Regions from separate parts of the Enterococcus sp. AZ109 genome, predicted to be linked through region 3. Evidence: riboswitches for the same ligand, from Rfam matches in the RefSeq annotation. Region 3 holds a riboswitch; each other region holds the start of a gene.
What was found. Region 3 has a riboswitch for thiamine pyrophosphate ahead of thiT (energy-coupled thiamine transporter ThiT). Riboswitches for the same ligand answer to the same signal wherever they lie in the genome.
Positions count from the first base shown of each region.

Region 1: it holds a riboswitch for thiamine pyrophosphate, as region 3 does, so the genes downstream of both, tenA (thiaminase II) here and thiT (energy-coupled thiamine transporter ThiT) in region 3, are expected to answer to the same signal.
Region 2: it holds a riboswitch for thiamine pyrophosphate, as region 3 does, so the genes downstream of both, IGI42_RS03620 (thiamine-binding protein) here and thiT (energy-coupled thiamine transporter ThiT) in region 3, are expected to answer to the same signal.

Region 1 is NZ_JBIOSF010000002.1:263,846-268,634, reverse strand. It holds gene IGI42_RS17870 (hypothetical protein) at 1-138, shown strand, start outside; gene IGI42_RS17865 (ornithine cyclodeaminase family protein) at 274-1,257, shown strand; gene IGI42_RS17860 (DUF6440 family protein) at 1,570-1,749, shown strand; TPP riboswitch at 1,801-1,891, shown strand; gene tenA (thiaminase II) at 2,012-2,674, shown strand; gene IGI42_RS17850 (helix-turn-helix domain-containing protein) at 2,791-3,405, shown strand; gene IGI42_RS17845 (hypothetical protein) at 3,465-3,770, shown strand; gene IGI42_RS17840 (ABC-F family ATP-binding cassette domain-containing protein) at 4,223-4,789, shown strand, end outside.
Region 2 is NZ_JBIOSF010000001.1:756,179-760,967, reverse strand. It holds gene IGI42_RS03635 (ABC transporter ATP-binding protein) at 1-88, opposite strand, end outside; gene IGI42_RS03630 (ABC transporter substrate-binding protein) at 81-1,091, opposite strand; gene IGI42_RS03625 (ABC transporter permease) at 1,103-1,867, opposite strand; gene IGI42_RS03620 (thiamine-binding protein) at 1,836-2,132, opposite strand; TPP riboswitch at 2,217-2,316, opposite strand; gene IGI42_RS03615 (DeoR/GlpR family DNA-binding transcription regulator) at 2,427-3,182, opposite strand; gene IGI42_RS03610 (sugar phosphate isomerase/epimerase family protein) at 3,351-4,181, shown strand; gene IGI42_RS03605 (Gfo/Idh/MocA family protein) at 4,183-4,789, shown strand, end outside.
Region 3 is NZ_JBIOSF010000001.1:2,281,215-2,286,003, forward strand. It holds gene IGI42_RS10920 (2-hydroxyacid dehydrogenase family protein) at 1-836, opposite strand, end outside; gene IGI42_RS10925 (low molecular weight protein-tyrosine-phosphatase) at 907-1,365, shown strand; gene IGI42_RS10930 (hypothetical protein) at 1,430-1,795, shown strand; TPP riboswitch at 1,857-1,955, shown strand; gene thiT (energy-coupled thiamine transporter ThiT) at 2,008-2,592, shown strand; gene IGI42_RS10940 (hypothetical protein) at 2,637-3,407, opposite strand; gene IGI42_RS10945 (class A sortase) at 3,686-4,399, shown strand; gene IGI42_RS10950 (patatin-like phospholipase family protein) at 4,461-4,789, shown strand, end outside.

The sequences.
Region 1 (4,789 bases), on a different contig from region 3:
GATTCTTACATTACATTTGCTGGTCTTTTATTCACATTTTTGGTGACAATACTTGTTAAAGGACTGCCGCTGTTTTTTGACGTTACCGGTATTGCTGACTACTGCTTCAGTGGAGGGTTACTATCTTTCCAAAGTTGAGAAACTGACGAGGAAAATGCTGATAAATGAAGTTTTTATTTTTTTAGGATTTGTTGCGTGGGCATTTATGAGTGCCAAGTAATTTTAGGAACCAGGGAGGTGAAAGCCTCATTAATATAACAAGGAGTGAAATATATGCTGTTTTTGACAAAAGATGACATGATCCAGACTTTTTCCATGAAGGAGGCGCTAGAGGCAGATAAAGAAGCCTTGATGATTTTCTCCAAAGGGGAGACAAATGCACCACTGCGCACGAATGTGGATATTCGAGAGGAAAATGGTGTAAGTTCATACATGCCAGCCTATATCGGTGGGGATAAACCATCTCTTGGCGTAAAAATTGTTTCGACTTATTTGCACAATATCGAACGGGGTCTGCCTAGTGTCACTGGTACAATGATCGTCTTAGATCCAAAAAGTGGGATAGTCACTGCCTTGTTAGATGGCACATACTTGACTCAGCTGCGAACAGGTGCGGTACAAGGGGTAGCGACAGAGCTATTAGCAAGAAAAGACGCCAAGATTGGTGCCCTGATCGGAACAGGGGGGCAGGCGGAGAAACAATTAGAAGCGATGTTAACAGCTCGTCCATTAACCGAAGTTCGTATTTTTGATATCTCTCAGAAAAGGGCGGAATGTTTCGTAGAGGATATGCAAGGAAAATTCGAAGCACGCTTGATTCCAACTAAAACTAGTCGGGAATGTGTTGAAGGTGCGGATATTATTACCAGTGCGACGCCGTCCAATGAGCCAACCTTCGAATCAGACTGGGTAAAAGACGGGGCACATATTAATGGAATCGGTTCCTTTACACCAAGTATGTTTGAAATTCCTAAAGAATTAATTAAGCGAGCAGACCGGGTTATCTTTGATACAACAGAAGGGGTACTAAATGCAGCGGGAGACTTTATTACACCGTTAAAAGAAGAATATATTCCAAAAAATAAGTATTCTGGCGAGTTGGGACAAATTCTATTAGGAGAAGTCCAAGGTAGAACTTCAGATAAAGAAATTACTATTTTCAAATCAGTTGGAACAGCTGTTTTAGATTTAGTGGTAGCAAGTCAGATTGTCCAAAAAGCCCGTGAAAAAGGCTTGGGTACAGAAATTCCAGATTAGAAATATTAAGACAAGCTGTTCTTTACGAGGAAGCTTGTCTTATTTTGTCGTTTGGGACAAACTATTAGCTGATCTGGACAAAAGGCACATTTTTATTAACTTTGACGATAAACTGAGTACATAAAAAAGTTCGGGAGGCAGTGTTATGTTGTTAGGAATGATTGTTGGCTGTTCGTTCGTGTTTTTATTAAAAACTTGGTAGCGGGAGTAAAAAGTTTACCTTAAATATATTTGTTTTTGCCTTTGTAATAGGTGGTTAAACGTTTACTATAAATAAGGTATACTTTTAATATGTTAGAAGGAGATTGACATATGGATGAAAGATTTATGGTTTCAGAAGAAAAAAGTGACAAAAAATCGATTAAAACGCAAGTTATTACAGATGAAAAAACCGGTGTGCAATATTTATTGGTCTTAAACACAATTTATGGATCGACAGGAATTACTCCATTATTGAATGCTGATGGTACACCTGTCATACGAAGAAGATAAAAGTAGGAGTCGTTTTCATCTAAAAGGTATGTTATACTTTTATTAATCGAATAAGAACACTAGGGGTGCTTTTAAGCTGAGATTATACCCATTGAACCTGAAACAGTTAGGACTGACGCAGGGAATGTGTGACTTTTTTAGTCAAATCGTTAATTATTACACCCGATCGTTTTTGTGATCGGGTTTTCTTTTTAGTTTGGCCTCCTCGTGGACTTTTTTGAGGAGGCTATTTTAATAGTAGAAAAAAGTAAGGGGGAGTTATATGTTTACAGAATTAGCAAGAAAAGCAGCTGCAGCTTATTGGGAGGGGAGCTTCGTGCATCCTTTTGTGGAGTCGATTGGAGATGGTACCTTATCACCGGAAATATTTCGGTTTTATTTGCTCCAGGATCGCTATTACTTAGAACATTTCAGCAAACTTTACGAACGGATTGCCGATCAAACAGCAGATCAAGAAGTACAAAACTTGATGAGAGAAAATGCAGAAAATTTACGATTAGGCGAGATTGCGGTTCGTGCCGATTTTTTTAGTGAATTAAACATCACTGAAAAAGAAATTGCCGAAACACCTGTTGCACCAACTGCCTATCATTATGTTTCTCACATGTACAGACAGTTAGTGGAAAGTACACCGAATGCAGCCTTTGCAGGTATGTTACCATGTGCCTGGTTGTATCAAGAAATAGGCATTCGTCTAATTAAGTCAGGATCGCCGCACCCATTGTACCAGCGGTGGATTGAAACTTATTCAGGTGAGGAAGCCGCTGAGGGAATCTTAAGAGAACGTGCTGTTTTAGACCGATTATACGAAGCGAGTAAACCGAAAGAGCAAAAGCAGATGCTGGAGGCTTTTGTCATCAGCAGTAAGATGGAATATGCGTTTTGGGAGATGGCGATGAATTTGGAAACTTGGGCGATCGCTTAAAAGCTTGATATATCAGTATGTAAAGACATATTTACATGGTAAAAAGCTGAATGTAAAGCACTTTTTCTGTTCGGTGTCTAGAAGTCTAACCTATAATTTGGATAAGGAGGTCAGTTATGAATATTGATCAAAAATTAAAGAATGCACGAAAAGCAGCAGGATTGACGCAAGAGGACTTAGCTGAAAAAATCAACGTCAGCCGCCAAACAATATCTAGTTGGGAAAATGGGCGAAGTTATCCTGATATCGTCAGCATCATTTTGTTGAGTGATATTTATAACCTCTCCTTAGATCATTTACTAAAGGGAGACGAGGACATGATAAAACAACTTGAAAAAGACACCAACACAGTCAAAAGCAATCGAAAACTGATCGGCATTTATCTCGCCTGCATTATGGGGTATGGTATTTTGTACTTGATGATGCCAATGATTTCTCTGCCAAAAATTGAAAATATTGCGATGAACCTCCTAGTTTTTTTAGTATCAGGACTAGCGCTGTTGTATCAGCTAATTCATCATATCAAACGAACCGATTTTTTGAGTAAAAGCACTTCTAATGTTGTTTTAACTCAAGTTGCCATTGTAGTATTTGGACTTTTGTTAATTGTAGGAACATTTTTAGTGTTGGATATTTTCTTGACAAAAACTTGGCAGTTGCTTACTGCTCGGATAATTACATGTTTGACCATTGCTTGCTTTATGTACGCCATCAATAAAAAAATAAGTTAAATGACTAGTAGAGAAAGCCCCATAAATGGAATACAATAGTTAAAAAAGGGGTTTTCTCTATGAAAAAACTCTGCTTTGTCTTCGAAATCAATACCAACGCTCGGCCGGTGCTGAATCTTCTGCCTTGGATATACATGAACGGAGAAGAACTGGCTGAGCATCTTTCTGGCAAATACGAAGTGATGTTCGACTATTTTAAGAACAAAGATCGCGCTGATTATTTGGTGGTGCCTAATCCTAATGGTGGTTTTATAAACGAAACCGATCTGCCTGAGATACCTGTCGATCTGGAACTGTTCTTCAACAAAGACTTCCAGGGAATTGAAGCGTCAATCGACAACTTCTTTAACGAAAAGCAAAGATAAGTCGGAATCACCATTTTTTTCAGAAACTTTACTGATCTTTTTGACACAATCTCGGGAACATGTTATGATTCTTGGCGAAAGAGGGAACATCTGATGATATACAGCTATTATTTTAAATTCGTAAGAAAAGCAGCTCTTGACAGATTAATTCGATGAAGCATTGTTAAGAGCATACAATAAAGGTTTAGACTTCATCGGAAACGCCCGAAGTAGGCAGGTTTATTTATTGTGCCTTGGTGTTTTCGATTTTGAAAAAATATTGTAGCTGCAGACAATTGCTGTTGTCTGTAGCTTTTTTTGTAAAGAAAATATAGTTTTTCACAAATGATAGGATTGGTTTGGACATAAGTAGTAGTGCAGGGCTTCTCAATCTAGAGGAGTTTGCGAAACCTTTCTTATTAATTAGATGTGTGCCGATAAAAAAAAGAAACAGTAATGAGGAGAAAAAAATTATGATGAATTTAGTAGACATTACCCAACAGTTTGGGGACAAGCTGTTGTATGAAAAAATTAATGCCCAAATCAACAAAGGCGAACATGTGGGACTAATTGGTCGCAACGGTGCCGGGAAAAGTACCTTGATCAAAATTATCACTGGCGAAATTTTGCCGGATGAAGGCCAAATAGTGGTCTCGCCAAAATTTCAGGTGGGCTACTTGGATCAATACGTCAACGTGGATGAAACTATGACCATTCAGGGATTTCTGCAAACAGCTTTTGCTGAGGATTTAGCGAAAGAAGTAGAAATTACTAAACTGTATGAAGCGTATGCTACCGATATGGATGATCGTTTATTGGAACGGGCAGGCCGTCTACAAAATGAGTTGGACCAAGGGGACTTTTACCAAATGAACACCTTGATCGACGAACTTGCGACAGGATTGGGGATTCACGTATTAGGAATGGATAGTATTTTGAAGAATTTAAGTGGTGGACAGCGTTCGAAGATTCTATTAGCGAAGTTGCTGCTAGAAAAACCAGATTTGTTAATTCTGGATGAACCAACGAACCATTTAGAT
Region 2 (4,789 bases), 1.5 Mb from region 3:
CATGATCGAGCACATGGAGATTCAAATGGTGCAAGACTAGTTTTTCTGAAAAATATTTTGACACATCTTTGACTTCTAGCTTAATCATTCTGCTCACTCGGTAGATAATCATTGGTAAATCCTGTATTTTCAGGAATTTCTTTATCAATTAGTTGGTTTTTTCCTAACCAGGTATAAAAATCATTCCAGCGCTGCGAATCAATATATCCCCATCTATCTTCGTCGGCACGATATTGTTCGGACAACCATTTTTGACTTGCCAGAACTAGGTCTTTGTTCAACTCAGGTGCCTCTTCGACTAAAATATCGGCAGCTTCCTCGGGCGACTCAATGGCGAACTCGTAACCTTTTTCAGCGGCTTTTAGGAATTTCTTCGCCACATCTCCATGCTCCTTTAAGAAGTTGTCGTTTGAGATAATTACAGGCGTATAATAGTCAAACACCGGATTCAAATCCTTAAAATAAAAGTAATCAATTGGGACACCTTCGCTTTCAGCAGAAACGCCACCCCAGCCGTAGAAAACCCAGATAGCATCCGCTTGTTTTTCCTTCAATGCCATCGGTTCATCCACAATATTATTCGGAATCAAATTAACTTTTTCAAAATCACCGCCGTCTTTTTCCATTACGTTGGCGATAGTGGCTTGCTCAACAGGTGAATCCCATGTAGCATAGGTTTTGCCTTCCAATCCTTTAGGTCGGTCAATACCTTCACCCTTAAGAGACATGATACCAGACGTATTATGCTGTAAAATAGTCGCTACAGCTGTGATTGGTAGTGAATCATCTGAAGCATAGTTCGGTGCTAGCGAATCTTGAGCGCTAATTCCAAATTGAGCTTTGCCACTCGCTACGATTGCGGAGGCATCTCCATCAGAGGGTTGCACAATTTCAACATCCAATCCTTCTTCTTCAAAATAACGTTTTTGTTGTGCTACGTATAGTCCTGTATGGTTGGTATTAGGTGTCCAATCTAACACAAACGTAATTTTTTCCAACTCTTTGTTTTCTGTTGCGCTTTGCTCATTGCTACATGCTCCTAGAACCAATAAACTACTCAAAGCAACTAATGCTTTCCACTTTACCTTCATTTTTACTCCTCCTATACTTCTTTTTTCCAGGGCATAGCCAATTTTTCTGCCAAATTGACCAATGCCATCAGTAATAAACTAATTAATGAAATCAAAAAAATTACTGCAAACATCTTGTCAAAATCATAAGATTTTCGTACTCGTGTCATATAGACACCTAATCCTTCAAAGCCGCCCAGCCATTCTGAGATAACCGCACCAATTACTGCATAAGTCACAGCGATTTTTAGAGCAGAAAAAAAATCACCAAGACTTGCGGGAATCTTGATATGCCAGAAAATTTGTCTGCGATTTGCTCCCATCGAACGTAATAGCCGCAATTCATCATGATCAACAGAAGAAAAGCCATTCAACATAGCAACGGATACTGGGAAAAACACAGTGATGACAATCAAAACAACCTTTGGTAAAACGCCAAAACCAAACCAGATTGTCAATAAGGGTGCAATAGCAACAGTGGGAACAGTTTGCGTTAAAATCAGCAGGGGATAGATAGTTTTTTTCACTCTTTCGAAGTTATCCATAAAAATTGCAACTGCGATCCCCAGTGACATTCCTAAAAATAAACCTAATAACGCTTCGATCAATGTGATTCTGGAATGGAACAATAGTAAATCAAAATCATTGATAAAGGCCTGACCAACCTGTAAAGGAGAAGGGAGCATGAACGTTGGAATCCATCCTAACGAACTAACACCTTGCCACACCATAAGAAGGACGAGTACCGAAACACCAGAGTAGAGGTTAATGCTGGTGCTTTTTCGTCTTTTCTTCAATCCCAAACACATCTCCTTCAGGTTTGTAAGTGATTTTTACATAAGCAGATACGCCTTGAGATCCCGCTTTAATTGCAATCAGTTGACAGTTTTTGACGATCTCCATCAATTCATCATAATTTCCCTCAATACTTGTTTCAAACGCCCCAACCTGATAAGTCAATCCTGTGCTTGCTATATAAGCGATTACTTCATCAACAACACGAACAACTTCTGATTCACCTTCTACTTTTGGTAGTACTTGAATTGCGATACCTGCTTCCATTTTTCTTCCTCTTTTCTTGAAATTAATTAAAATAAAAAGGCATTTTCCCCAATAGAGAAAATGCCTAAAATAACCAAAAATGATTCTTTTTTTCGACATGCTCCCTACGCTGGTCTTAACCAACAGGTTCAAAGGGTCAGGTTTTTAACCTTCTCAACGCTTGTGCGTCCCCCTGCATCTTTATTTAATTGTTTTTAATAATACATTTCTTTGATTTGTTCGTCAACATACTTTTGAAAATCAGTAAAACAAAAAACGATTAAAAACGATAAACGGGTTTTAATCATTTTTGTTTTATACTTGATGAATGTCTAGATCTAGATTGTAATAAGGTTCCAAGATAGCATTATTAATTCCTTTTTCCGTAACAATAGTATCTAAAGAAGTAGCACTATCAACAAAGAAAGTTGAAGTTGTGCCAATTTTTTCTTTCGTTACAATACCGATTTTATGAGAACTTTGTTGAAGCAATTGTTTTTTTATTGCAGCTTCTTCAAATGATGGGACAGTGATCCCTTTTTCAATATCGATTGAAGAGATACCCAGTATACACAGCTCTATATTGATACCTTCAATTGCTTTTAATGTAGCAGAGCCTTTTAATACTTTAGAATGTTTATCCAACTCACCAGGCAACAAATTGATGGTAATATGCTCATGATCGCATAATGCTAATGCAATCGTAGGGCTATTGGTGATAACTATCCCACTATAATCGTTAGGAATGTTCTCTGCGAAAAAAAGATTCGTTGTACCACTATCAATGTAGATTACTTTTTTTCCATCAATTAGTGATGCTGCTTTTTTGGCTAGCATTTTTTTGCTGACTGAGTGTTGATCAATTCGGTGCTCAAATGGCAGGTTGGTGTTATCCAATCTTAGCGCGCCACCGTGAACGCGTTGGACAAGTCCAAGCTTAGCTAGTTCTTGAAGATCTTTTCGAATTGTATCTTCCGTTACCTCTAATTCTTTGGTGAGATCGTTTACTAAAACTTTACCTTCTGCCTCTATTTTGCTCAAAATATATTTGTGGCGTTCGCTTTTTAACATTATTTTCTCCTTTAATCGAAATTTATTGATTCTTATCGTTTTCCATTGTATAATGATAGCATAAAGAAATCGATTAATTACTGACACGTGCTATTTTAATCCATATTTCTTTTGTTGTACACCTAATGTTAGCGCTTAAAAGAAATCAACTTGGAGGATGATGCAGTTATGAAGTTTGGAATATTTTCAAAAGTTTTTCTGAAGTACCAGTTGGACGACGCTTTGAAGAAAATTGCTGGTTTGGGTTTTGAGAGCATTCAATTTAATTTTGCTAATGTTGGTCTACCTAGTTTACCACAGTCTGTAGAGAAACATATTTTAGAGAATATTAAGGACTCTTGTGAAAAAAATGGGGTTGATATTGCCGTCATATCCGGTACGTTTAACACTTTAGAGTTAGATGAGACCAAAAGGAAAGAAAATTTAGCTGGATTTGAAACGGTTGTAAAATCTGCAAAAATGCTAGGCGTTCCTTTTGTTTCTATATCAACAGGTAGCTTTAATCAAGAAGACTTTTGGAGTCCTCATCCTGATAATCATACTGAGAAAGCTTGGGTGGTACTTAGCAAGTCTATCGAAGCTATGCTCAAAGTAGCTGAAGAAAACAACGTCACCATCGTTTTTGAACCAGAGCAGGCAAATGTCGTTAGCTCAGCAGAAGATTCTTTGCGCTTGATTAATCTATTCGACTCTAAACATCTAAGAGTGCTGTATGATCCGGCTAACATCGTGACAATAAAAGATGCTGACAATCAATTAGAAAAAATAGAACGTACACTTGAGCAACTCAAAGATGTAATCTCGCTAGCTCACTGCAAAGACGCTCTTGTGACTGATAAAGAAATCAAATTTGCTCCCGTTGGAAAAGGTACCATTCCATTGGTGGAATACTTAAGGAAACTAACTAAGTTTTATGACGGGCCAATTATTATGCATGGATTAGAAGAAGAAGACATTGAATATGCACTAGAAAATTTAGGATTAATGGAGGAAAAGTAAGATGACAAATATAAAAAAAGATGACAAATTAGTGAAAATTGGGGTACTTGGAGCGGGACAAATTTCACAGGCTGCCCACTTTGATTCAATTAGACGATCTAAAAATGCTGAATTGTATGCAATCTGTGATGTAGATGAGTACTTACTGAATGAAATGAATAGTATCTATCACCCAACGAAATTGTACAGAGACTTTGATGAAATGCTAAAAGATCCAGAAGTTGACGCAGTGGTTATTGGGATCGCAGATAATTTCCACGTGCCAATGTCAATCAAAGCAATCGAAGCTGGAAAGCACGTATTAGTTGAAAAACCTTTAGGCATGTCTATTGAAGAAGTTGAAAACCTTGGTAAAATTGTAGAGCAAGCAAAGGTTCATGTACAGGTAGGAAACATGAAACGCTTTGATCCAGGTATTGAAGCAGCAAAAGACTTTATTGACAATGAAATGGGAGAAATGCTGGCATTAAAAGCTTGGTACTGTGATAATACGTATCGCTACACAACTACTGACAATGTCCAACCAGTGATTCTTACAGGTCCTAATGCGAAAAAACCTGCTGGAGATCCAAAAGCGGATAAGCGTCGCTATTATATGAGAGGTCACG
Region 3 (4,789 bases):
TTGTCGAAGTGTTTCAACGTTTCGGTTACTTCTGGTTCGAATTCATAAACATCTAAAGCAGCTCCAGCAATTTGCTGATCATTTAACGCTTGAACCAAGGCTTCTTCATCAATTAATGGCCCACGAGCAGCATTAATAACAAAAGCGGAATTTTTCATTTGTTGAAAGACTTCATAGTTTAATAAATGACGTGTTTCATCAGTTAATGGAGCATGCAATGAAAGGATATCTGCCTGCTGAATAACCTCTTTTTGGGTGTGGAACTCAACTTTTAATACTTTTTCTTGTTCTGAATCTAATTGATGCCGTTGGCTGTACATAATCTTCATACCAAAAGCAGACATTTTTTCTGCTAGGGACTGTCCAATCTGTCCCATGCCAATGATTCCTAGTGTTTTGTCCTTTAGTTCATTACCTAAAAAGAATAAAGGAGCCCAGCCGTCAAAGCCGGCACCATGCATCAGTCGATCGCCTTCTACGATTCGTCGAGAAAGAGCAATGATCAAACCAGCAGTCAGCTCTGCTGTTGCATTGGTTGAAACAATCGGAGTGTTTGTTACATAGATACCTTTTTTCTTAGCATAATCAGCATCTATATTGTTAAAACCCGCACCGAAGTTAGCGATCAAACGTAAATTGGGCGCTTGATCAATAACTGCTTGATCAACTATAGTAGATAAAGGGCAAATTAGTACTTGGCAATCTGTGATGTTTTCTATAAGCTCCTCTTTAGAAATTACACCAGTCCCATCAAAAACTTGATAGTCCAACTCAGCTTTATCCAATAGTTTGGTACCGATGGATGGAATTTTAGCAGAAAGAAAAATACGACTCATATTATCAACCTCATTTCTATGATTTGACTATAGCACGAAATACACTTTTTAGCTTGAAGGAGGCAATCAAATGAAAACGATTCTGTTTGTTTGTATGGGGAATATCTGTCGTTCGCCAATGGCAGAGGCTATTTTCCGGGATCAATTTGAAAAAATGGGGAAATTAGACATATTTAAAATAGACTCAGCGGCAACTAGTCGTTGGGAAGTGGGAAATCCACCACATCACGGTACGCAAAAAATTTTGAAAGGACATGGAATTAGTACAAAAGGGATGCATTCTCGTCAAGTGTCAACGAATGATTTTTATACAGCGGATTGGATCATTGGGATGGATCGTGAAAATGTGGAAGATTTATTGGCGCTAGCACCAAAAGGAGCGGACAAAAAAGTCTATTTATACTTAGACATTGTTCCTGGGAAAAAAAACCAAGATATCCCAGATCCTTGGTATACAGGGGATTTTGAGGAAGCATATGCTTTGATTCAAGATGGGTTGCCCTATTGGTTAACTTTTTTTGAAGAATAGTCTATGTATTGTTTTTTAACCCGCTTTTAAGTAAAATCAGAATACATTCAAGGAGGAAAATGACATGAAGAAGAAACCTGAAAAAGCAAAAAAAAATCTAATTAAAGCCTTTTCTAGTTCATCTTTCCGTTTTTTGTCTGATTTTCTAAACGATTCTGCTGATAAACGTGCACAAGAACAAGCGAATGAGACGATTATGAGTCAGTTGCGACTAGCAGCTTTGAACAATAGTTTGGTTGTTCTACAAGTACAGCATGAGAAAGATCCAGAAAAATTTGAAACGGTATCTGGTTGGCTGCCAAAAACTGTAGGCAACGATTCTTTGGTCATCAGAACGCAAGATGATCAATTACAGATGTTAACAGTAGATCGCATAAAAAAAGTAACTACTTTGGCACCAAATGGCGATCAAGAGAGTGTTTCACGCTAACTGCTTGAAATAAATAAATTATGTGCTATACTGTAATAGTAAAAAATACTAAAAGAATAATACTGTCACAAAGGGGAGCCTTCGGGCTGAGAATGAGGACACTCTAAACCCTGGTACCTGTTTCGGTCATGCGAGCGTAGGAATTGTGATGAAGTAAATAAATTTACTTCTCCTTTGTGAACTGTATGTTCAAAAAAAGGAGGAGTTTTTTTATGCACAACAAAACGAGAATTATGGTGGAGGGAACGATAGTGGCAGCATTGGCTTATATGCTATCATTCATCCCCTCGAACATCGGCAGTAGCCTTACAATTTCATTAGGGATGGTGCCTATGACTATTTTTGCTTTGCGAAGAGGAGTTCGACCAGCTTTACTTTCATCCTTTATTTGGGGAATATTACATTTCACAGGAAATCTACAGTTTCTCAGCGTTTTACAAGTTCTAATCGAGTATCCAGTAGCTTTTACCTTTGCAGGTTTTGCTGGATTATATGCACCTAAAGTTCAACAGGCACTGCTGGATCACAATCAGAAAGAGGCAGCTAAAAACATCATTCTAGGGAGCTTAGCGGGGACTGGTGCACGTTTCTTTTGGCATTTTATTGCTGGAGTGGTTTTCTGGGGCAGTTACGCATTGTGGGGAATGAATCCTTGGATTTTTTCTTTCGTGATGAACGGTGCCGGCGGTTTGGCGACGGGGATTGTAACCTCTGTAATTGCAATAGGCGTTTTGAAAAAAGTACCGCAGTTGTTTTTGCCACGTGATGCTGTAACATTAGGCATGAAAACGAGATAAAAATAAACGACCACTTCTGTCAATTAAAGGCAAAAGTGGTCGTTTTAACGAAAGGCAAATGCTAAGTCATCTTTTTCTAAGGACAGACTCCATTTTTGGCGACCTAGATCATAAGATAAGGTTCCCATTTTTTGATCTTGCTTATAACTTGGCTGATGTTTACGCCAACCTTTTTCATCAGATAAATAGATGGGAATGCGATATAATTTATTTTCAAGCTGAGCTTTTGAAAAACAGAAAACAGCACCTTCTTGAAAAATTGGATATAAATCTTTTAAAATTTCTCCTTCTAAATGAGCAACAGAAGAGCCTTTACGGAAGAATGAGCGCTTATCGTTGACCTTTTCTAGGGCAACACGAGTAATTTTATTTGCTAAGATTCGATAGAATTCATCTAAATAGCGATAATATACACGTAGGGTTTCACTACCCAAGTTGAAATAAACAAAGTTGTTTTGGAGCTTATAAAAGAATGGCGAATGCAAATGTGTACGCATATGGCCAAAATACAACAATTCGGAAATCTCTAAAGGTGTCAACTCCTTTAGTAAAGCTGGATTTGTAAAGTCAATCCACTTATTGGCTGTAGATTGTGAGAAGTTTTTGTTCGTAAAAAATTGATTGACAGCGTAAGTTCCACTAATGACCTTCAATCCGCTATGGGTGTCAAATTCACCGATTTCGACAGCGGGGTCTAATAAGAGTAGATGATCCGGTTGATGCACGATGCCCTCAACAAAGTCCGCTGGGGAAAGTCCCTTAGAAAAAACGGCATTGCTGGTAGTATCTATATATACAAAAAGCATGTCTAGCAAATCATTCACCCTCTCCAATCATCGTCATCATCATTTTAACTCATCAATTAAAAAAAAGCTCGTTTCTTTTATTTTAAAATTACATTACAGTTGAAAGCGTTATTGCAATACTTTTCACAAATAGTTTTCATCTTCATACATACTTTAAAAGATCAAAATGAACCAATGATTAATTCTCCTTTAAATAACTTAACACTAGTAAATTGAGCATCTTACAGTAAAAGATTTACGCTTACTTTGTGATATGATAAAATCGATTATAGTATGGAGGATAGCTCATGAAAAGAAAAAGAAAAAAGACCAGCTGGCTAATCAATTTTTTTTTAATTTTATTATTAATAATTGGATTGGCTTTAATTTTCAATAATCAAATAAAAAACTTTCTAATTCAATACAACGGCGATCGTTATGCTGTTTCGAATCTGTCTAAGGAAGATATTGATAAAAATATGCAAGAAAATATGCCTTTTGATTTCGATGCGGTTGTTCCTGCCAGTACAGAGGCAGTGATGCGGGCGCAGTTAAGTAATAAACGTTTACCAGTTATTGGTGGTATATCTATACCTTCTGTAGCGATTAATTTGCCGATTTTTAAAGGATTGTCTAATGAAGCATTACTGTTTGGTGCTGGGACTTTGGAACCTGACCAAGTGATGGGTGAAGGAAACTATGGTTTAGCTAGTCATCGAGCGGCAGAAGCTGGCTTGTTGTTTACCCCGTTAGATAATATTCAAGAAGGAGACAAGATATATTTAACTGATTTGACCAGCATTTATACTTATAGAACAGCGCTTAAAGTTCGCGTACAGCCAACTGAGGTAAAGTATCTAGATGTATTACCTGATCGGCGTCAGGTTACTTTGGTGACCTGCGGGGAAATTGACGGGATCACGCGAATAGTTGTACAAGGAGAACTAGAAGCAGTTACGCCTGTGGAAAAAGCAACGCAACCAATGCAAGATGCTTTTAACATGGAGCAACGAACTTATTAATTAAGAAACCACAGAGCTTACGGGCTTTGTGGCTTTTCTTTTAAAGTGGGAGAGAAAGTAAATGAAGGTACAGCAATTGTATCCATCTGAGTTGTCAAAGTATCATGAAATAATTCAGCAAGCTCGTTTGCTGTTTCCTTTTGATGTGGTACATAGTCAAGCTGCCCAACGAATGCTTCATGCCTTAAGAAAAAGGCGTGTTTATTGCATAACAGATCAGGAAGGGCAACTATTTGTTGAGGTTCAGAACATAGAAAAAACTTGGAAAATTAGAAATTTTTTAATTGTCAAAGAACTTTCCTGGCAGGAAGGGCTTTATCTTTTAGAAAAGGCTGCTCGGCAATATTTTAGAACCCATATCATACTTGTTCTAGATGCACCATTACCTTT